Linked DNA regions of Youhaiella tibetensis. The protein of the gene in region 1 binds, or shares a complex with, the protein of each later gene. Links are inferred from orthologs where the notes say so. Each region holds a gene or a part of one and is shown on either strand. Other genes may lie near its edges.

Region 1 (16,980 bases):
CGGGCATCGACCTGGCGCTTGAAGCGGTCCTTGTCGGCATCGACATGGGCGATGATCTCGCGCACGCGCCAGAATTCGTGGGCGCCGAACAGCGACAGGTGCGGGCGCACGTAGATATCGGGCGGATAGGCCGCCATGACGTTGGCGATGAGCGCATGCATCATGATCTGCGCCGAGCCGAACCACACATCGAGCGGCCTGTAGTTGAGAGGCTGCTGCTCGGCCGGATCGCCATTGACGTCGATGCCGATGAGAATGTCCGTGTCGGCCGCAGCCTGGTCGAGCGGCAGCGGGTTGACCACGCTTCCGTCGACCAGCACGTGGTTGGCATAGCGCACCGGCCGGAAGAGCGTCGGGATGGCGATCGAGGCGGCGATGGCCGGGCGCAGGGGGCCGGAGTTGAAGACCACCTGGTGCCAGGACTGGAAGTCGGTGGCGACGGTGAAGAGCGGGGTGGCGAGTTCGGAGAATTCGCTCGGGAAATAGGGCGGCACGAAACTGTCGACCACCTTGTCGGCATCGAGCTGGAGCGGGATGCCGTTGTGGAGGATGCCCCGGATGCGCGGCACGTGCGTGGACCACAGCCGCCCCATGATGGTGCGGGTATTGCCCAGCACGCCATAGGAATGCTCGCGCAATTCGCGCCCGGTCATGCCCGCCGCCCAGCCGGCGCCGATGAGGGCGCCGATGGAGGTGCCGGCGATGACAGAGGGGCGCAGGCCCATCTCGTCGAGCGCTTCGATGTAGGGAATATGCGTCAGCCCGCGGGCGGAACCGCCGCCGAGAGCCACGCCGATACGAGGTCCTGCCGAGCCAGACACTTTCGCACTGGGCTCCTTGCCCGTGCGCCGTAGGGCTGCGGCCAGCTTGCGCCCCCGCTCCACGAGCGGGAGGGGCGGCCGATCCTGGGCGCCCGGAAAGGGTAGGCCTTCAAGGTTGACGATTGGTTCAGGCGCGAGTCCGGGCGATTGCGCGCCATCCGATGTCGCGCCTCGCAAAGCCGTCCGGCCAATCAATTGCATCAACCGCTCGGTAAGCACGGTCCTGCGCCTCCTCGACGGAGGAACCTAGCGCCGTGACATTGAGCACACGTCCCCCATTGGAGAGTAAACGCTCGCCATCCCGGCGAGTTCCTGCATGGAACACCCGAATGTCGGCGGAGTCGAGGCTCTCCGCCCCCCGTATTTCGGTGCCCTTCTGGTAACTTCCGGGGTAGCCCCGGCTCGCCAGAACGACGGTGAGGGCGGTGCGCGGATCCCACTCGGCGGTATGCCCGGCGAGCTGGCCGGTGGCGGTGGCGAGGAGCAGGTCGAGAAGATCGGACTTGAGGCGCATCATCAGCACCTGCGTCTCGGGATCGCCGAAACGGGCATTGTATTCGATGAGCTTGGGGCCGGCCCTGGTGAGCATGAGCCCGGCAAAGAGCACGCCCTGGTAAGGGGTGCCGCGCGCGGCCATGCCGGAAATGGTCGGAGCGATGATTTCGGTGAGCGTGCGCTCCATGAGCTCGGGCGTCATGACCGGGGCGGGCGAATAGGCGCCCATGCCGCCGGTATTGGGGCCCTTGTCACCATCGAAGGCGCGCTTGTGATCCTGAGCCGTGGCAAGCGGAAGGGAGTTGACGCCATCGCAGAGGACGAAGACCGAGACTTCCTCGCCTTCGAGGAATTCCTCGATCACTACTTCGGCGCCGGATGCACCGAAGGCGCCGGCAAAGCAGTCGCGGATGGCGGCCTCTGCTTCCTCGAGCGTCATGGCGACGGTGACGCCCTTTCCCAGCGCCAGGCCATCGGCCTTGATGACGATGGGGGCGCCCTGATCGCGGACATAGGCGAGGGCCGGGGCTTCGGCGTCGAATTTCGCATAGGCGGCGGTGGGGATGTCCATCTCGTCGCAGAGCGCCTTGGTGAAGCTCTTCGAGCCTTCGAGCTGGGCCGCCTCCCTGGAGGGGCCGAAGCAGGGGATGCCGATGGCGCGGACGTCGTCGCCTAGCCCCGCCACAACCTGGGCGTCGGGGCCGATGACGACGAAGTCGATCTTCTGAGACGTTACAAACGCAAGGACGGCGGCGTGGTCGTTGGGATCGAGTGCGACGTTCTCGGCAAGTTTCGCGGTGCCAGCATTGCCGGGCGCGACGAAAAGTTTGGTGAGCCTGGGGGACTTGGCCAAGGCCCAGGCCAGGGCATGCTCGCGCCCGCCGGAACCGATGAGAAGTACGCGCATATGGGGCTCCCCGATTTTGGCCAGCCTCCCGGCGGGAAGTGCCGAAGGGGCTGGGGCTCGATCTGGGCCGCCCGATAACATGCCCGGTCCGCCTTCGCCACCCTTGACGGACTCGGCGTCATCGCGCACCTCTCGGGGATGCCCGAACAACTCACCAACGCCGCCGAATACACCGTCTCCGAGATTGCCCAGGCCGTCCGCCGCACCGTCGAGGAAAACTTCGACTATGTACGGGTGCGTGGCGAGATCTCGGGCTATCGCGGCCAGCATTCTTCGGGCCATGCCTATTTCACGCTCAAGGATGCCGACGCCTCGATCGACGCGGTGGTCTGGCGCGGCAGTTTCGCCCGCCTGGCCTTCAAGCCCGAAGAGGGGCTGGAGATCATCGCCTCGGGGCGCCTGACCACCTTCCCGCGTTCGTCCAAGTACCAGATCGTCATCGAGAACATCGAGCCCGCCGGCGCCGGGGCGCTGATGGCGCTGGTCGAGGAGCGGCGCAAGAAGCTGGCGGCCGAAGGCCTTTTCGCCAAGGAACGCAAGCGCCCGCTCCCCTACCTGCCGCGCGTCATCGGCGTGGTGACCTCCCCCACGGGCGCGGTGATCCGCGATATCCTCCATCGCCTCGAAGACCGGTTCCCCACCCACGTCGTGGTCTGGCCGGTGCGCGTGCAGGGCGATACCTGCGCGCCAGAGGTTGCGGCGGCCATCGCCGGGTTCAACGCCCTGCCAGAGGACGGACCTATCGCGCGCCCGGACCTGCTGATCGTGGCCCGTGGCGGTGGTTCGATCGAAGACCTCTGGGGTTTCAACGAAGAGATGGTGGTACGCGCCGTCGCTGCGAGCCGCATCCCCATCATCTCGGCGGTGGGCCACGAGACGGACACCACGCTCATCGACTATGCCGCCGACATGCGCGCGCCGACCCCTACCGCGGCGGCCGAGGCGGCGGTGCCGGTGCGCTCCGAGCTCATCGCCTATGTCGATGACCAGGGCGCGCGCCAGCGCATGGCGGCGCGGCGCATTCTCTCGAATTATCGCGACCGGTTGCGCGCCGCCGCTGCCGGCCTGCCGCGACCGGCCGACCTCATCGCCACCGCCCAGCAGCGGCTCGACCACGCCTCATCGAACCTCCTGGCCGCGCTGCGGCACGCCAAGCAGATCAAGGAAATCCAGCTCGCGCGGGTGACTTCGCGCCTCTCGCTCTCGACGCTCGAGGCAACCGTGCATCGTGCGCGCCTGCGCTTCGATCCGGTGGCGGCGCGTGCGGAGCCCGCTTTCAGGCGCATGGTCTCGGACCGGCGCCTGCGCGTCGACAATCTGGGCAAGCTGCTGCTCACCCTCGGCTACAAGTCGGTGCTGGCGCGCGGCTATGCCATCGTCAAGGATGCCGAAGGAGAGCTGGTGCGCGGCAAGCAGTTCCTGGCGGAAGGGGATGCGCTGCGCATCGAGTTCGCCGATGGCGAGGTGCCTGCCGTGGTGGGCGAAGGCGGCAACCCGCCCCGGCCTTTACCTTCCGTTAAGCCAAAGAAGCCGCGGTCCTCGCAAGAGCGTGATGATGAACAGCCCGACCTCTTTTGACTGCCACATTTCCCCTCTATATGAGGAGGACTACAGTCAGCATTTGGCCGGACGCGCGGGGGCGAGGACGCCATGAATATCTTCGACAAGGGGTTCACCCCTTCGGAAGCACAGATCCGCTACATGGATGGCGATTTCGTCGTCCTCAAGCCCGGCAGCTTCGTGCGCTGCGCCATTACCGGCAAAGCCATCCCGATCGATGAACTGAGCTATTGGAGCGTGGACCGGCAGGAGCCCTATGCCGATGCCACGGCCGCCTACCAAGCCTACCAGCGTTTCGGCCTGAACGGCTGAGCGCCGCGGTGACGGAAGGGTCCGGCCCGCGCCGCCTGCTTTTCGTTTCCACCAGCGCCGGGGAAGATTCGGTTGCCGCCGAGATCATCCGCCGGCTGCCGCCCGGCTTCATCGTCGAGGCCTATCCGGCGATCGGCGAGGGCACGGCCTATCACGGGCTCTGCGCCATAGTAGGCCCGCGCGCGCTGCCGCCACGCTGGCGCCGCGCCCGCTTTTCGGTTCCCCATGATTTCGGCCTGGGCAATGCCCGCGCCTTCTGGCCGGGCGTGCAGTTCCTGCGCCGCGTGCGCAAGAGCTACGACCGCGTGATCGTGGTCGGCGACATCGCCGCGCTGGCCGGGTGCTGGGCGGCGGGTATTGGCGACGTCGTGTTCCTCGACCTGCACCGGACCGGCCACGGACGGCCCTATACGGCCCTGGAGCGGCAATTGATCGGGCGCACCGCCGCGCTCGTCTTCTGCCGTCACGAGGACCTGGCCGCCGCGCTGCGCGCCGATGGCCGCGATGCCCGCTCGGTCGGCAACGTGCTCATGGATTGCGTGCCCCATGGCGACTACGACGCGATGAGCCGGCGAACCCGGCCGACCGCGGTGACGCTCCTGCCGGGCAGCCGGGCGGGCAACAGCGAGAGCTTTGCGCTCCAGATCAACGCCCTGCGGGCACTGCCTCCCGAGGACCGCCCCGACATTTTCCTCGCCGTCGCCGGCTCGGTTTCGATCGACGACCTGGCGCGCGCCGCCAGGCTCCACCGCTCCGGTCTGCTGACCGGCCAGTCCGCCGACCTCTCGACCCTGCGCGACGAGCAACTGACCGTGCACATGGCCCATGGCTCGGCGCTGGGCAACCTGATCGAGGCATCCGACATCGTGCTATCGCAGGCCGATACGGCCACGGTCCAGGCGGTCGGGCTGGGCCGGCCGGTGATCAGTTTCCGCACCTTCCGCGACCGCGGGGCGCGCTATCGCGATGAGCAGGGGCTCTATGGCATCGCGCGCATCGTGACCCTGCCGGATGTGCAGAGCGTTTCCCAGGCGCTGCGCGTGCTGCTGGTCAATGCCGACGAGCGTGCCCGCATCGGCGCGCTCGGCGCCGAACGGGTCGGGGGCGCCGGCGCTATCCAGGATGTGGTCGACGCCATTGTCGGCTGAGCTTGCCAAGCCGGTCGCGGGCGGCCTAAGTGCGCCCATGAGCGCACGCTTTCTCTTTATCGCCAATGGCAATGGCGAGGATTCCATCGCTGCCGAGATCATCTCGCGCCTGCCCGAGGGCGTGAGCGCGGATGCCTACCCGGTGGTGGGAGCGGGCGGCGCCTATGAGGGGATCGCGCCCATCGTTGGGCCGCGCTTTGAAATCCCCAGCCAGGGGTGGCGTCACACCAAGGGCTCAGTAGCGCGCGATGTGCGGGGCGGGATGCTCTCGAGCATCGGGCCGGCGCTTTCCTTCCTGCGTTCGGCGCGAGGGCGCTACGACAAGGTCGTGGTGGTCGGCGACAATGTCGGCCCGATCCTCTGCCTGCTTGCGGGGCTGAAGATCGACATCTATCTCGACGTCTTCAAATCCGGCTTCGCCCATACCTATTCGGCGCCCGAGCGCTGGCTGATCCGGCGGACGACGAGGACGGTCTTCACCCGCGATGCCATGCTGGCCGAAACGCTGGCCAGGGCGGGCATCGATGCCCGCGCCGCCGGCAACGTCATGCTCGATACCACCACCTACGGCCAGTACGACGCCGCCGCCAGGCGCCGGCGACCGCTCGCCGTGACGCTCCTGCCCGGCAGCCGGGCGACGACTGGTGAGAGCCTGGCGCTGCAGGTGGAAGCCTTGAGGCTCCTGCCCGAGGCGGAACGGCCGGATGCTTTCGTGGCGGTTGCCGGCGGGATTGCCCCGGACGAGCTGGCAACGGCGACCGGCCTGCGCTGGGAACGGCCCAATTCCGGCGAAGCGGCCGACCTGGGGCGGCTCGTGGGCGAAGACCTGTTGCTCAACCTGGCGACCGGGGTTACGGGCAACCTCATCGAGGCGGCAGACGTCGTGCTCTCGCAAGCCGGCACGGCCACCCAGCAGGCGCTGGGCCTGGGACGGCCGGTGATTACCTTCGATCGTGCCGACAACCGGCGCAAGCGCATGGCCGACGAACAGGCGCTGATGGGCGAGGCGCGACGGCTCGTGCCCCAGGATGCCCATGCGCTGGCGCAGGCCACCGCGCGCCTCCTCGCCGATCGCGACGAGCGGGCGCGACTGGGCGAAATCGGCGCCGAGCGGCTCGGCCCCTTCGGGGCGGCCGCAAGGATCGTCGAGCGGTTGCTGGAATAGCGGCCGGGAAGCCGCTTACGCCTTGGTGGCTTCCGGATCGAGCAGGCGATGCAGATGCACGATGAAGTAGCGCATCTCGGCATTGTCCACGGTCTGCTGCGCCTTCTGCTTCCACACGTCGTAGGCCGCCGCGTAGTTGGGGTAGACCCCGACGATATCGACGGCCTTGAGGTCCTTGAAGGTGACCGAATCGATATCGGACAACTCGCCCCCGATGACGAGGTGCAGGAGTTGCTTGTTCTCTTCGCTCATGGTGTCCGTCTCTCCAGATCGGCGGTGATTTCGGTTTCGGCCGGGCAACCGTAGACCCGGCGCAGGGCTTGATGCACGACCGCTTTTAGCGATTCGTCGCTGAGCGCGGCAAGCGCGCCGTGGCGCACATCGGCGGTGTTGAAGAGCGGCTTGCCCGAGCACACATCCTCAAAGCCGATGCCGGCTTCGGCCAGGATGACGGCCGCCCCTGCAATGTCCCAGTCCTGCGAGCCGCGGCGTGCCACCACGGCGTCGAGCTTGCCTGTCGCCACCTGCACGAGCCGGTAGGCGAGGGAGGGGAAATAGGGCCCGCGCGTATAGTGCAGCCCGGCTTCCTGCAGTTCCTGGTGCACGGCTCCTGGCGCCGGAATGACCGCCGAGCGCCCCGGCTGCACGAGGCGCACGATGGGCTTGCCGTTGAGCCGCGCGCCGCCGCCGATCGAGGCGTCGTAGAGCTCGTCGCGCGCCGGCGCATAGACGACCCCGGCAATGGCGACCCCGTCCTCGACCACCGCCACGCTCACCGTCCAGCTGTCGTCGCCGCGAATGAACCCACGCGTGCCGTCGATGGGATCGACCACGAAGACGCGGCGGTTATTGAGCCGGGCCAGATCATCCACGCTCTCTTCGCTCAGCCAGCCATAGCCGGGACGCGCCGCGAGCAGGGAGGCGTGCAGGAACTTGTCCAGCACGATGTCGGCCTCGCTCACCGGCGAGGCGTTTTCCTTGGTCCAGGTCTTGAGATTTCGCCGAAAGTAGCCCGAGGCGATGATGCCCGCCCCGACAGCGGTCGAGCGCAAGAGTTCGAGATCCTGCTCGGGGCTGGTGGCTTGCGCTTCTGGCATACGACCTTCGTAAGGCTTTTCTGCCGCCCTTCTAGGCTTGCGGCGTGTAATGAGCAAGGCCGCCATCGCACATGGCGGCCCTGCGATTGCCGCCGGACATGCCCGAAGCGCCAAGTATTGACGGTAAGGTGAACTACGCGCTACAAAATCCTGACCGATGTTGTGGGCGGGACAACTATGGTCGTGCAGTCTCCTGTTATGTTTTCGACGCAAAATCTTAGTAAAAGCGATCAATTCGACGCTTACCGAGAGTTTATGGCGCCGGTGATCGACGTCGCCGCGGTCGGCGACCCGGAGATTTCCTTTCAAACCCAGCATACGGTCTGGAACATGGGCGCCACGGTGCTCACCCGCGCCGTACTGCCGCCGATGCCACGCCGGTTCAGCCATCTGCGCAAGGATCCGCTGGACCACTGGTGCCTGGTGCTTTGCGAGACCGGCGAGCCGCAGGCGCGGGGCGAGGGCGACCCGGTGCGGCTGACCGGCCGGCAGATGGGCATCCGTTCGCTCGGCCGGCCGTTCGAGACCACCGTAACCGACCGGACCGTGCTCTCCCTCTATGTTCCGCGCGACCTCTTCCCCTCGGCGGCGGGCGTGCTCGATGCGGCCGATGGCCAGATGCTGGGGGGCGTGCTCACCGATTTGCTGGCCGATTATCTTGCCGCTCTCGAGCGGCGCCTGCCGCTGATCGGCATCGAGGAGACGGCCCGCATCGCCGAAGCCACCGGCAACATCATCGCCGCCTGTCTCGCCCCCACCGCCGATCGGCTCGACGCCGCGCGCCCGGCGGCCAACTGGACGCTGGTCGAGCGGGCGCGCCGCGCCATCCAGCAGAACCTGGCCACCCCCGAGTTCACCCCCGAAGAACTCTGCCGCAAGATCGGCACCTCGCGCTCCAAGCTCTACCGGCTGTTCGAACCTTTCGGCGGGGTGGCTCACTACATGCAGCGCCAGCGCCTGCGCGAAGCCCGCTCGATGCTCAGCCGCTCCGACGAGGCCCTGTCGGTCAGCAGGATCGGGGAAATGGTGGGCTTTGCCGACCTTTCCAGCTTCAGCCGGGCCTTCAGGCGCGAATTCGGTGCGAGCCCGAGCGATATGCGCGGGATCCCGGTGATGTCGGCCACGCCGCTCGAGCCCCGCCCATCCATTGCCGATTCCGGCCTGCTCGGCAGCGCGTTGCGTTCGCTGCACGGCTGAGCGTTTCCGCTCACAAGTGCGAGATCGGTTGATCTGACACGCCGTTCCACTCGTATCTTCCTCAACGAAACAGGGAGAGTGAGATGAAACGAGCTTTTGCGTTGCTGGCGATGCTGACCGTGCTGATCGGGGCCGGCCCGGCCGCCGCCTTCGAGATTCGCCCCTTCGACCAGGCCACCGTTGCCAAGCTGGTGGCGACCGGCAAGCCGGTGGTGGTGCACGTCTACGCGCCGTGGTGCCTGCAATGCCGGGCCCAGGAGGCGATCCTCAATCGCCTCTCGGCCACCGGCCAATATGACGATATCGCCTTCTTCAGGGTCGACTACGACCACCAGAAGGACGTGGTGGCCCAGTTCAACGTGCCGCGTTCCACGCTCATCGCCTATCGCGGCGACAAGGAAGTGACGCGCCAGTCCTGGGGCACGAGCCAGGCCTGGGTGACCAACATCCTCGACGCCGTGCACTGAGCGATGATCGGCCTGGTACTGGCGTTTCTCGCGGGCATCCTGACCATTCTGAACCCCTGCGTGCTGCCGCTCGTGCCGATCGTCGTGGTCGGAGCGGCTTCGCGCGACGTGCGCGCCCCCTTCGCGCTGGCGCTGGGCCTGGCGCTCACGTTCGGCGTGGTGGGCGGGTTCGTGGCGGCGGCGGGCGTTGAACTCGGGGACGATCCGGTGCTGCGGACCATCTCTGCACTGGCGCTGATCGGGGTGGGCGCGGCGATGGTTTCGCCCTGGGTCGCCCAATTCTCCGAACGCGCCCTGGCGCCCGTCGCCACGGCTGGTGGCCGGTGGTCCAATGCGCTGCCCGGCAACACGCTGCTCTCCCATGCTGCGCTCGGAGCGCTGCTGGCGGTCGTCTGGGGGCCGTGCATCGGTCCCACCATCGGCGCGGCGCTGCTGCTGGCGGCCCAGCCGGGATCGCTTCCGCTCGCCATGCTGACCATGTCCGTCTTCGCCTTCGGAGCGGCCACCTCCCTCCTCGTCGTCGGCTTCGGCATGTCCAAGTTGACCCGCGAAACGCGCCTGGCGACGCGGCAGGCCGCGCATGTGGCCCGCCTCGCCTTCGGTGTCCTCACGATCCTTGTGGGCCTTGCCGTATTGACGGGCGTGGACCGGCAGATCGAAGCGGCCCTGGTGGCGGCGATGCCCGATTGGCTGGTGCTGTTCGCGACCCAGCTCTAGGGGGCTCAGTCGTCGACGGAGGCCCCCAGAAGCTTGGGCGTGACGAACCGCTCGAGCCTGCCCGATGCCGGCAGGATGTCGGGCCAGGCCTCCTGCTCGAAGTCGATGACGGCGAGGGCAGCCGTTGGGAAATGCGCGTCGAGCGCCGTCCGGTCCTCGATGCCGCCCGAGCCTACGAGCCGGATCGCCAGTTCCTGCAATCCCGGCTGGTGCCCGACCAGCATGAGGGACGGCACGGAAGGCGGGGTCTCGCCGATCACCTTGAGCAGCAGCCCGAAGGGCGCCAGGTAGAGCCGGCTGTCCTCGCGCATAGCGGGGAGATGGTCGCCCATGGCTTCGCTGGCGCGCTCCCAGGTTTCGCGCGTGCGCCGGGCCGGCGAGACCAGCACGAGCCCCGGCACCAGGCCGGCCTCGGCCATGAACCGCCCCATCTGCGGCGCCGCCTTGCGCCCGCGTTCAGAGAGCGGGCGGTCGCGGTCGTCCACATCCCTGGGCCAGTCGGACTTGGCGTGACGGAACAGCATGAGCCTGAGCATTTGCGACCCTTCTCGCGTTGGCACAGGCTCTATCAACCACGCAGCGGCCCTCGCCGCTAGCGGCTGGGTATGTTTGCCGGTCGCAGCGCCCGCTTCTGGGCCGCGATGCGGAAGGGCGCGTTGGGAGCGCCATACCCGCCATAGCCGCCCGAGCGCTGTAGGATTTCAAAGAAGAAACCCTCACCCATGTTGCGGCTGTAGAACTGGAAGAACTCCCCGCCGCCCGCGTCGCGGTCATAAAGAATGTTGTGCGCGCGCAGTCTGGCGACGAACGCTTCGTCGAGCCCGAAACGGGCTGCGACATCGTCGTAGTAGTTGGGCGAGATCTCGAGCACCGGAAAGCCGCGCCCGGCCATGGCCGACGCGGTGGCGAAGATATCATCGCTCGCCAGCGCCAGGTGCTGCACGCTCGACCCGAAGGTGTTGGCGATGAAATGCCCCGCCAGGGTGCGGCTGTTCTCGGCGCCGTTGAGCGTGAGCCGCAAGGTGCCGCCCGCGTTCTCGATGACCTGGCTGCGCACGAGCCCGGCCGGATCGAGGACATCGACCATCGGGCTCTTCTCCACCGCGAAGATCGAGCGGTAGAAGAGCAGCCAGGTCAGCATCTCTTCGTAGGCCATGGTCTGGGCGATATGATCGAAGCGGTCGAGGCCGCAACCGTCCGCCGGCTCGGAGGGAACGGGATCGAACTCGATATCCCAGACGCGTGCCAGATCGCTCGTGCGATCGAGGAAGTAGATGACCCCGCCACCGACGCCGCGAATGGCGGGAATGGATAGCTCGCCGTCACCCACCGGCTGCTCGAATATCTGCGCGCCAAGCGCCCTGGCGCGCGCCACTGCCGCTGCCGCATCGGCTACGCGCAGGCCGATTGCATAGGCCGAGGTGCCGTGGGTTATGTAGGTCGAGTGTGCCAGACCCTCGCGCTCGGTATTGATGACGAGGTTTATCTCGCCCTGCGTGTAGCGCGTCACCGCCTTGGTGCGGTGCTGACCGGCCCGGCGAAAGCCCATCTGGGTAAAAAGCGCGGCGAGCGCCTCGGCTTCCGCTTCGTCGGCGGTGAACTCGACGAACGCGATGCCCTCCACCTCCTGGCGCGCGGGCATCGGGGGTGCGGTGAGCTTGATGTCCGGCTCCAGCTTGGCGACCTGGTCCATGAGATAGACCAGCGAGCGGTGGCCATCGACCGAAATGGTGCGCGGCGAGCCGCCGCGAAACTGATCGTTGAAGATCTCGAGGGAGAGGGGACCGGCATAGCCGGTCGCGGCGACGGCGCGCATGAAATCGACCACCGGCAGGTCGCCTTCGCCCGGCATGTTGCGGAAATGGCGGCTCCAGTAGAGCAAGTCCATGTCGATGAGCGGAGCGTCGGCAAGCTGGACGATGAAGATCCTGTCGCCCGGAATGGCGCGGATGCTGTCCGGATCGATGCGGCGCGAAAGCGTGTGGAAGCTATCCAGGATCACCCCGATATTGGGATGGTCAGCCCGCCGCACGATCTCCCAGGCGTCACGATGATCGTTGACGTGGCGTCCCCAGGCCAGCGCCTCGTAACCGACGCGAATGCCGTGGGCCTCGGCGAGCCGCCCCAGTTCGTGCAGGTCCCCCGCCGCTCGGTCGATGCCGCCCAGCGCCTGGGGCGACACGTTCGAGCAGACCAGCATCAGGTCAGTGCCCAACTCGCCCATCAGCTCGAACTTGCGACGCGCCCGCTCGAAGGCCTGGCTGCGCTGCGGCTCGGGGAGGCCTTCGAAGTCGCGGAACGGCTGGAAGAGCGTGATCTCCAGGCCATAGTCCTTGACCATCGCCCCCACCTCGCGCGGCGAGCCGCCGAAGGTCAGGAAGTCGTTCTCGAAAATCTCGACGCCATCGAACCCCGCCGCCGCAATGGCCTGGAGCTTTTCGGCAAGGTCGCCGCTGATGGACACTGTCGCGATCGAAGTCTTCATCGCTCCCTCCCTCTGCCGAATTGGACGGACTAGTTAGTACATTGATAGGGCGTTCCGCGGCTTCCGGTCAAGGGAAGGCGCCGAAGGGCGCGCTGGAGAGAGGCGGAAGGGGCGGGCCTCGAGCCGGCGAGGTCCGCCGCGTCAGTCGGCGGACAGGTGCTCGGGCCTGACCACGTAGCGCAGGACCATGTCCACCGAATTGGCGCGCAGCGAATCCTGAGCCTGCGGCGTGCCGATATCGCGCCCGAAGATCTTGGAGAAGGTGGCCCGGTTCGAGACGTTGAAGAAGCATAGGGCACTAATCTGCCAGTGCAGCTCGATCGGATCGAGGCTCTCGCGGAAAAGCCCTGCCTCTACCCCGCGCGCATAGAGCGATTCGATGGTGCCGATGGCCGTCACATTGAGGTCGCGGATGACTTCGGACTTTTCCAGATACTGGGCGTGATGGATGTTCTCGATCATCACCATGCGGATGAAATCCTCATGCTTGTGGTGGTGATCGAAGGTGAATTCGACGATGCGCCGCAAGGCCGCGATGGGGTCGAGTCCGCCGATGTCGAGCTTGCTCTCACCCTCGCGTACCAGGCGATAGGCGTTCTCCAGCGCACTGAGGTAGAGGCCTTCCTTGTCGCCGAAATAGTAGTAGATCATGCGCTTGCTCGAACGGGTGCGCGCCGCGATTTCGTCGATGCGGGCGCCGGCCAGTCCGTTGAGCGCAAACTCCTCCGAAGCGATCTCGATGATGTTCTGCCGGGTGCCTTCCGGGTCCTGGGAGCGCACGCCGGCGCGTTCCACCTGTTCCGCGGACTTCTTCACCTTCGCTACCGGCATTGAAATGCTCCTGCACACTCCCACGAGGGGAGATTGACTAAACTAACCAGTTCGTACACTTTGGCGCACGCTTGGCGCCATTATCGGTGGCGCGGGCGGAATGACAAGAACTATGCCACGCAAGATCCAGTCCTGCCTGGTGAAACGGGAACCCAGACCGGTGACGGATACGTTCGAAGCTGCGGTGGCGCGCCTGCGCGAGACGATATCGCGGCGCTGCGCCAGTAACGCCCGCACGGTGCTGATCGGCCTGATCGGCCGCGGCATCCAGTCCTCGCGCACCCCGGCGATGCACGAGCGCGAGGGGGGCCGGATCGGCCTCAACTATGTGTATCTGCTGATCGACTTCGACGCGCTGGGGCTGGCCGATGCGGACCTGCCGCGCCTGCTCGACGCCGTCCAGTCGCTCGGATTTGCCGGCCTCAACGTCACGCACCCCTTCAAGCAGGCAGTGCTGAACCTGCTCGATCGCCTCTCGCCCGAGGCCGCAGCGATCGGGGCGGTCAACACCGTGGTCTTCGAGAACGGGCGCCGGGTCGGGCACAACACCGATTGCTGGGGATTCGCCGAGAGCTTCAGAGAGGGCTTGGCCGGGGCGCCGCTCGGGGAAGTGGTGCAGTTCGGAGCCGGAGGCGCCGGCGCCGCCGTTGCCCACGCGCTCCTCGAGTGCGGCGTCAACGGCCTGACGATCTGCGACAAGGACAGCGCCCGCGCCGGCGAGCTTGCGGGCCGACTGTCGGAGCGCTTTTCGCGCGAGGTCATTGGGGTCGAGGACGCCAGCCTGGCGCTGGGGCGGGCCGATGGCCTGGTCAATGCCACGCCCATAGGCATGGCCAAGTATCCGGGCGTACCTTTCCCCGCCTACCTGCTTTCAAGGCAGCACTGGGTCGCCGAGATCATCTACTTTCCCGCCGATACCGAATTGCTCGAACGGGCCCGCGCCCTAGGCTGCCGCACCCTGGCGGGCACCGGCATGGCGGTCTACCAGGCGGTCAAGGCGTTCGAGCTCTTCACCGGCATCGCCCCGGACCGCATGGCGATGGCGGGGCACTTCCAGGCCGCCGCCTAGCCGACCATCTCCGGAATGCTTGCTGCAAGCACATGATCGATGCCTTTGAGCACGTGCTCGCGCAGCATGGCCTGGGCTCCCGCCACGTCGCGCGACAGGGCGAAGTCCAGCAAGGCCTTGTGATCATCCCTCACGCCCGGTCCGCGAAAGCTCTCGGCCAGCATGTGGTAGCGTACGAACCGGTCGAAGACCGATGTGTGCATGCTCATGAGCGAGTGCGAGCCGCAGGCCGAGATCAGGCCTTCGTGGAAGGTGCGGTCGTAGACGATCCACTCGGGCGTGCGGCGGGCATCGCCGGCGAGCAGCTGGCGCTCGGTCGCCGCCAGCTTGTGGTGGGCCCCGACCACCCGCGCCTCCCATTCGAGGTCGCCCGCGGCGAACGAGAGTGCGAGAGCATGGCTTTCCAGCAGCAACCGCAGGTCGCCCAGCTCGGCAAGGTCCGCCGCCGAAACGGGCGCCACCTCGAAGCCGCGCTGCCCCTCGGCCAGAACGAACGACTCGGACGCCAGGCGCGTCAGGATTTCGCGCAACGTGCTGATGCTGACCGCGTAGTGCTGCTTGAGCCGGTCGAGCGTCAGGCGGTCGCCGGGCCGCAGCGCCCCATGGATGATGTCGTTGCGGATCTGCCGGAAGGTGGCGTCGCCCACAGTCTCGGTCGCGAGCGACAGGTTCCCCTCGATACCCAATTTGCGACCCTTTGCATGTCCAACGGATGAATTGCGTTTTATCAGACGAAAAGGAGATTGACAGTCGAAATCGCGTCGGTCACCTTTTCTGCCGAGGCCGCGAACTCGTGAGGGAGCCGCGGTCGGTTGACATGTACGAACCAGTCCGTACATTGTTCGCAACCCAGGGGCGTCAGACCCCGGGCTAAAATGGGAGGGCCCGCTTTGGTGGGCTCAAGGGACCCGCGTGGTCCATGAGGAGGGATAGAAATGAGCTACCAACTTCGACGGCGGGCAGCCGTTTTCGGCGCCGCCGTGCTTCTGGCGGCAGCGGCGCTTCCGGCCTTTGCGCAGGATAAGCCGACACTCAAGCTTTCCGCGGTGTTCTCCGAGCAGGACATCCGCGCCGAGATGACCAAGCGCTTTGCAGAGGACATCAAGGACGATTTCACGCTCGAGCCGTATTTCGGCGGAACCCTGTTCAAGCAGGGCACCGAGCTCGTGGCGCTGCAGCGCGGCAACCTGCAGATGGGCAATATCGCGCCCCAGGATATTTCCAACCAGATTCCGGCCTGGTCGGTGCTGACCTCGGCCTACCTGTTCCGCGACTACGACCACCTCAAGACCTTCTTCAAGAGCGATGTCGGGGCCGAGTTCAAGCAGATGGCCGAGGATCAGCTCGGCGTCCACATTCTTGGCCCGACCTATTTCGGCACGCGCCAGGTGGGGCTGCGCACCGACAAGAAGATCAACACGCCCGCCGACATGGCCGGCATCAAGCTGCGCATGCCGGGTGGCGACGCCTGGCAGTTCCTTGGCACCGCTCTCGGCGCCAACCCGACCCCGATGGCTTACGCCGAGGTCTATACGGGCCTGCAGACCGGCGCCATCGACGGTCAGGACAACCCGCTGCCGAACGTCGAGAACATGAAGTTCTACGAGGTGACCAAGGAGATCGTCTTGACCTCCCACCTCGTCGGCTTCGACCTCTGGACCATCGCCAGTTCGGTGTGGAACGACATGACTCCCGAGCAGCAGGCCAAGCTTCAGGCCGCCGCCGACAAGGAACTGGAATGGAGCGCCCAGCAGCATCTGGCGCGTGAGGCCGAACTGGTGCAGTTCTTCAAGGACAAGGGCCTGGACGTCTACACTCCCGATGTCGCCGCGTTCCGCGCCTTCGCGCAGGACAAGTACCTCAAGTCCGACCTGGCCAAGGATTGGCCGGCCGGGGTCGTGGACAAGATCAACGCCCTCTAGGATCAGGCGAGGGGCCGTGCCCGTCATGGCCCCCTCGCAACCGGTCCGGCTCCGCCAGCGCGGGCCGGCACAAATGAGGGCTGGGGATCGTCATGTCTTCCTTCGTTAGGGGCGTGGGCGGCTGGCTGCGCCGCCGCGCCGAAAATGTCGCCGCCGCGATGCTGGCCGTCATGTTCCTGGCCTTCATCGCCCAGATCGTGATGCGCTACGTGCTCGGACTGCCCACCGGCTGGACCAACGAGCTCACGGTCATCCTCTGGCTCTGGCTGGTGCTGTTCGGCTGCGCCTTCGTCGTCCGGGAGGACGAGGAGATCCGGCTCGATCTCATCTACAGCGCCGCTCCCGCACCGGCGCGCCGGGTGATGAAGATCGTCAGCGCCGTCGCCCTGGTCTCGATGTTCGCCATCTCGCTGCCGGCGGTCATCGACTACGTGGGCTTCATGAAGGTGCAGAAGACGGCCTACCTCAAGATCCGCTTCGACTACCTCTATTCCATCTACGTCGTCTTCGTGCTCGCCATGATCGTGCGCTACCTCTGGCTTGGCTGGCACGCCATCTGGGGTACGGACGAGGCGAAGGCGCCCGCTTCTGGGGAAGACCCGGCATGACCCTGACCAGCCCCTTTCTCCTGGCCATCGTCGCTATCACCGTCCTGGCGCTCATCGGCCAGCCGATCGGTCTCGCCATGCTGGTCGGCTCGATCTTCTACCTGGTGCTGGCCGGCGCCGACCTGGGCACGGTGGCCGAGCAGTTCCTCAACGGCATGTATTCCAATTTCGTCATCCTG
Region 2 (5,416 bases), 140 kb from region 1 along the record:
AGCCTCGTCCAGGTCGGTCCGCACAAGATCGACTACGCCAATTTCGATTGGGACCAGGTCGACCAGAACCCTTTCTTCTGTGCCGATGCCAAGGCCGCCGCGATGTGGGCGGAATATCTCGACGGTTTGCGCAAGTCCGGCGATTCCGTCGGCGCGGTCATCGAGGTGGTTGCCGAGAACGTGCCGGTCGGCTGGGGCGCGCCGATCTACGGCAAGCTGAGCGCCGACCTTGCCTCTGCCATGATGTCGATCAATGCCGTCAAGGGCGTCGAAATCGGCGCGGGCATGGAGGCGGCGAGCCTCACCGGCACGGCTAACGCCGACCAGATGCGCGCCGGGCCTGACGCGCCCTATTTCCTCTCCAATTCCGCCGGCGGCATCCTGGGCGGCATCACGAACGGCGATCCGGTCGTGGTGCGCTTTGCGGTCAAACCGACCTCGTCGATCCTGACCCCGCGCCAGACGGTGACGACCGCGAACGAGGATACCGACATCATCACCAAGGGCCGCCACGATCCGTGCGTGGGCATCCGCGCCGTTCCCATCGGCGAAGCGATGATGGCTGTGACGCTCGCCGACCACTTCCTGCGCCATCGTGCCCAGACCGGACGGCCGGGCGGCGTCGGATACTGAGCGCGCGCTAGGCCTTCAGGAACACCGCGACGGTTTCGGTATTGCCGTCTCCGCCCGAAATGGGGGATGGGACCGAAACGCGGTGCGCCCAGCCTTCGTCGGCCAGGAACGTGATCACATCCGTAATCGCCCTCTCGATCGCGCCGGCATCGGTTACGATCCCGCCCTTGCCGACATTGTCGCGGCCCACCTCGAACTGCGGCTTGATGAGGATCACCGCTTCGGCGCCCGGGCGGCAGAGGGCAAGCGGCGCGGCCAGGACCTTCGTCACCGAAACGAAGCTGACATCGGAAACCAAGAGGTCGATGGGTTCGGGAATCTGGCCGGCATCGAGGTCGCGCGCGTTGACGCCTTCGAGCGAAACCACCCGGTTCGATCCGCGCAGGCGCTGATGGAGCTGGTCGTGCCCGACATCGACCGCATAGACCCGGGCCGCGCCACGCTCGAGCAGCACCTGCGTAAACCCGCCCGTCGAACTGCCGACATCGAGGCAGGTCTTTCCTTCGACCGCGATTGCGCCCGCATCCAGCCCCGCCAGCAGCTTGAGCGCGGCGCGTGACACATATCGCGATGCAGGGTCGTCAAGGGCAATGGCGTCGCTCGCCGCCACCATCTGGTGCGGTTTGCCGGCCACTACGCCATTCACGGTGACCGTGCCGCGCAGGATCGCATCGCGTGCCCGCGCCCGGCTCGGCAGCAGCTTGCGCTGCTCCAGGGCCAGGTCGAGCCGGATCCGCTCGCTCATCTCTCGTCGAGAGGCTCGGTGCCGGCGGGCTTGCCGTCGCGCGAGAGCGTAATCTTCTCGATGCGCGCCTCGGCAGTCTTGAGCAATCCATCGCAATGGGCCTTGAGCGCTTCGCCGCGCTCATAGATCGCGATCGATTCCTGCAAGGGCGCGCGGCCGCTCTCGAGCTTCTGGACGATAGTCTCCAGTTCCTCGAGCGCCCGCTCGAAGCTCATTGCCTTGATGTCTTCGTTGATGTTCTCGGCCATGGCAGAATCCCGGTGGGCGGTTAGAGCGTGCCGTCTTGTAGCATCGTGACGTGGCTTGTCACCCCTTCGGCAAGCCCGTGCAGGTCATATCCACCTTCCAGCAGGGAGACGAGCCGGTTGCCGCATCGCCTCTCGGCAATGTCCATCAGCTTGCCCGTGACCCATGCATAGTCCTGCGGGTGCCAGTTCAGCTGCGCCAGCGGATCGCGGTAATCCGCGTCGAAACCGGCCGAGACGAAGAGAAAATCCGGCGAGAAGGCATCGATGGCCGGCAGGATCGCCTCGAGATAGGCAATCCGCATCGCCTCGCCATCGGTGCCGGCCTGCAGCGGCACGTTGAGGATGTTGCCTACCCCGTGCTCGTCGGGGCGACCCGTGCCGGGGTAGAGCGGCATCTGATGGCTCGACGCGTAGAAGACCGTGGGATCGTCCTTGAAGATATCCTGCGTGCCGTTGCCGTGATGGACATCGAAGTCGACGATCGCCACGCGCTCCGCGCCATACTTGCGCTGCGCCTCGCGTGCTGTGATCGCGATGGTATTGATGAGGCAAAAGCCCATCGGGTTGACGATCTCGGCGTGGTGGCCGGGTGGACGGATGGCGCAGAAGGCGTTGTCGACCTCGCCCATCGCCACCGCATCGAGTGCCGCCAGCGCTCCCCCGAGCCCCGTCGCGGCAGCATCCAGCGAGCCTGCCGAGATGAACGTATCCTCGTCGATCTGGCCGATGCCCTCGGCGGGTCGCGCGTCGCGCAGCCGCGCCAGATAGTCGCGGTCATGGGCGAGCTGCACCAGCGACAGGTCGCCGGAGGGCGCCATGCGGCGCTTGAGCGGCGCGAAGCGGTCATGGGAAAGCGCTTGTTCCACCGCACGTACGCGGTCGGCGCGCTCGGGATGCCCCGATGGCGTCACATGACTTTCAAAGTTAGCTTGGCTAATAAGGAGAGTGGTCATGCTTGGTACGTCGCGATGCCGCCGGTATGTCTTCTTGACGTGGCACGCCCCCCTTGTCAAACAGCGCGCATGAATAAGCACCTGATCGATCCGCAGAGCGTCCAAGAGGCCGCAGACATTCTCATCTCGGGCAGGGTTTGCGCCTTCCCTACCGAGACCGTCTATGGTCTTGGGGCAGACGCCACCAATTCGGACGCGGTGCTCTCGATCTACGAGACCAAGGGCCGGCCCCGCTTCAATCCCCTGATCGTCCATTGCGCGAACCTGGACATGGCCGAGAGCCTTGCCGAGTTCTCGCCCCTGGCCAAGCGCCTCGCCAAGGCCTGGCCCGGCCCGCTCACGCTCGTGCTGCCGCAGAAGTCCGGCAACAAGATTTCCGATATCGTGACGGCCGGCCTCGATACCATCGCCATCCGCATTCCAGACCATCCCCTGGCGCTCGATCTCATTCGCGCCGCCGGTCGTCCACTGGCTGCGCCCTCGGCCAATCCTTCCGGCCGCCTGTCGCCGACCAACGCCTACCAGGTGCGTATCGGTTTCGGCGGCCGCGTGCCTGTGCTCGATGGCGGTCCGTGCGAGGCGGGCGTCGAATCCACCATCCTCAAGGTCGTCGGTGACAGTGTCGTGCAACTGCGCGCCGGCGCCCTGGCTCGCGACGAGGCCGAGCGGATGCTCGGGCGCCGCATCGAGGTCGCCGAGCATGACGCGGCCATAGCCGCGCCCGGCATGTTGCCGAGCCACTACGCGCCACAGGCCACCTTGCGTCTCAACGCCGAAGCGCCCTTTGCCGACGAGGCCTACCTGGCCTTCGGCCCCGCTCCTGCCACCGACCGCCCCTTGCTCAATCTCTCGCCCACCGCGCGCCTGCACGAGGCGGCGCGCAATCTCTTCGCCATGCTCCATGACCTCGACGCGATGGGTGTCGGCAAGATCGCCGTGGCCCCGATCCCGGAAGAGGGGCTGGGCGAAGCGATCAACGATCGCCTGCAACGGGCGGCTGCGCCCCGCGCCTAGGCGAACGAAAAAGGCCGGCTCAATGAGCCGGCCCTTGCAATTCAATGGTGCCGAAAGATCAGGCCTTACGGCTGCCCAGCAGCGCCCAGGCGCCGGTCACGGTCATCGCGGCGAAGGCCATCTTGATGATGTCCCAAACGATGAACGGCTGCACCGCAACGGCGAAGGCCGAGCCGAGCACGTTGCTCTGGTCGATCCAGGTGGTGCCGGCGGCCAGCATCAGGAGCCATACGAACCCGAGGGCAAAGCAGACGGCGTCCGCCGCGACCATCACGCCGAACAGCGCCAGCGGACGGCGCGAGAGGCCGGCATCGGCGGCGCGGCCGATAATGTAGGCCATCGGGATCATGCCCACGATAAACCCGAAGGTCGGCGACATGAGGTAGGCGATCCCGCCCCCGCGCGCGAAGACCGGCAGGCCGAGCAGGCCCTGGGCGATGTAGGCAACGACGGTCGCCACGCCGATCCGCCAGCCGAATGCTGCCGACAGCACTGCCACGGTGAGGGTCTGGAAAGTGACGGGAACCGGGATCAGCGGAATGTTGATCCGCGCGGAAACCGCCAGGAGAATCGTGCCCGCGAGGACGGTGAAGGCGTTGGCCACCATACGGTTGGTGTCGGCCTTCGGCTCGAGCACGCCCAGGATCGTATTCGGGGTCGTCAGAGTTAGCGCCATTGCGATAAAGGTCCACCCAAGAAACTATGTTCGATTATTTCTAGTCAGTGGAATCCGGCAACGCAATGACCTCTGTGCCTTCCCTGGTGTTCAACACAGACTTTGATCCGCAAATCGGGGCGCCTGTAGCGGTCATTCCCGGGTTGGAGCGCCTGACGGCGCCCAATGCCAGCCCCTATACGTTCACCGGCACCAATACCTTTCTCATCGGCCGCGATCGCCTGGCCATTATCGATCCGGGGCCCGACGACGATGCTCATCTGGCAGCGCTTCTCGCCGCCATCGCCGGCCGTCCGGTCGAGGCGATCGTCCTGACCCACACTCACAAGGATCACTCCGCCCTCGTTCCGCGCCTCCGCGCCGCAACCGGTGCCCCGGTCTGGTTCGAAGGGCGCCACAGGCTGTCGCGCCCGCTGCATCCGTTCGAGATCAACACCCTGTCGCGGTCATGCGACTGGCGGCTGGTCCCGGATCGCGTTCTTAAGGACGGCGAAGTTCTCAGCTTTGACGGCATGGAGCTGGAAGTCATCGCGACGCCGGGCCATTGCGCCAATCACCTGGCGTTCGGCCTCCGCAGCACGCCGCTGCTGCTCACCGGCGATCACGTCATGGGCTGGAATTCCACCCTGGTCGCCGTTCCCGATGGCTCGATGGGCGACTATTTCGCTTCCCTCGAGCGGATCATTGCCAGTCCCTACGCACAGTTTCATCCCGCCCACGGCGGTCCCATCATCGAGGGGCAGAGCTATGCGCGCGCGCTCAAGGCGCATCGCGAGTTGCGAAACGCCCAGATAGTTGAAGCCGTAGGCGCGGGAGCCCAGTCCATCGGCGCCGTCGTGCAGTCCATCTACCCTCAGCAGTCCCCGGCAATCCGGATGGCTGCAGCCATGACGGTGCGCGCCCATGTCGAGTATCTGGCCGGGCAGGGTGCGTTGCGCATGCGCCGGACGCTACTGGGGACGCAGCTGGCACCCGCCTGATCAATCGGGCGGCGGCGCCTCTGTGTCGAAGGGATCGGGCGGCGGCGGTCGCAGGTCACTGGGACGCTCCGCCGGCACGACGGTATCGGTGTCGTTCCGCGTTTCCTGCGGGGGCGGGGCTGCCGGCTCGGACGGCGCGCCGAGCACACTGTCGCGCAGCACGCCGG

Evidence for each region.
Region 2: the proteins of xseA (region 1) and FNA67_RS05545 are in contact, whole or in part, in a cryo-EM structure (PDB 8TXR), measured with the Escherichia coli proteins. The link is inferred for Youhaiella tibetensis from one-to-one orthologs.

What each region holds. Positions count from the first base shown.
Region 1 is NZ_CP041690.1:990,725-1,007,704, forward strand. The notes cover bases 1,681-4,581. They hold xseA (exodeoxyribonuclease VII large subunit), read left to right. Parts: upstream 1,681-2,361; coding sequence 2,362-3,801; downstream 3,802-4,581. Other genes in these bases: purD (phosphoribosylamine--glycine ligase), read right to left, coding at 1,681-2,223; FNA67_RS04825 (DUF2093 domain-containing protein), read left to right, coding at 3,874-4,095; FNA67_RS04830 (hypothetical protein), read left to right, coding at 4,104-4,581. In the rest of the region: FNA67_RS04810 (patatin-like phospholipase family protein), read right to left, coding at 1-821; more of purD, read right to left, coding at 949-1,680; more of FNA67_RS04830, read left to right, coding at 4,582-5,243; FNA67_RS04835 (hypothetical protein), read left to right, coding at 5,281-6,408; FNA67_RS04840 (DUF4170 domain-containing protein), read right to left, coding at 6,424-6,660; FNA67_RS04845 (3'(2'),5'-bisphosphate nucleotidase CysQ), read right to left, coding at 6,657-7,505; FNA67_RS04850 (AraC family transcriptional regulator), read left to right, coding at 7,761-8,702; FNA67_RS04855 (thioredoxin family protein), read left to right, coding at 8,786-9,169; FNA67_RS04860 (cytochrome c biogenesis CcdA family protein), read left to right, coding at 9,173-9,886; FNA67_RS04865 (SixA phosphatase family protein), read right to left, coding at 9,892-10,422; FNA67_RS04870 (bifunctional sugar phosphate isomerase/epimerase/4-hydroxyphenylpyruvate dioxygenase family protein), read right to left, coding at 10,479-12,371; FNA67_RS04875 (TetR family transcriptional regulator), read right to left, coding at 12,513-13,202; FNA67_RS04880 (shikimate dehydrogenase), read left to right, coding at 13,363-14,271; FNA67_RS04885 (GntR family transcriptional regulator), read right to left, coding at 14,268-14,951; FNA67_RS04890 (sialic acid TRAP transporter substrate-binding protein SiaP), read left to right, coding at 15,207-16,193; FNA67_RS04895 (TRAP transporter small permease), read left to right, coding at 16,286-16,801; FNA67_RS04900 (TRAP transporter large permease), read left to right, coding at 16,798-16,980. UniProt on the Escherichia coli protein: Bidirectionally degrades single-stranded DNA into large acid-insoluble oligonucleotides, which are then degraded further into small acid-soluble oligonucleotides.
Region 2 is NZ_CP041690.1:1,129,685-1,135,100, forward strand. What follows is about bases 1-2,673. They hold FNA67_RS05545 (exodeoxyribonuclease VII small subunit), read right to left. Parts: upstream 1,627-2,673; coding sequence 1,375-1,626; downstream 1-1,374. Other genes in these bases: aroC (chorismate synthase), read left to right, coding at 1-633; FNA67_RS05540 (TlyA family RNA methyltransferase), read right to left, coding at 641-1,378; FNA67_RS05550 (histone deacetylase family protein), read right to left, coding at 1,647-2,579; FNA67_RS05555 (L-threonylcarbamoyladenylate synthase), read left to right, coding at 2,649-2,673. Also shown: more of FNA67_RS05555, read left to right, coding at 2,674-3,593; FNA67_RS05560 (biotin transporter BioY), read right to left, coding at 3,652-4,269; FNA67_RS05565 (MBL fold metallo-hydrolase), read left to right, coding at 4,335-5,249; FNA67_RS05570 (DUF1499 domain-containing protein), read right to left, coding at 5,250-5,416. UniProt on the Escherichia coli protein: Bidirectionally degrades single-stranded DNA into large acid-insoluble oligonucleotides, which are then degraded further into small acid-soluble oligonucleotides.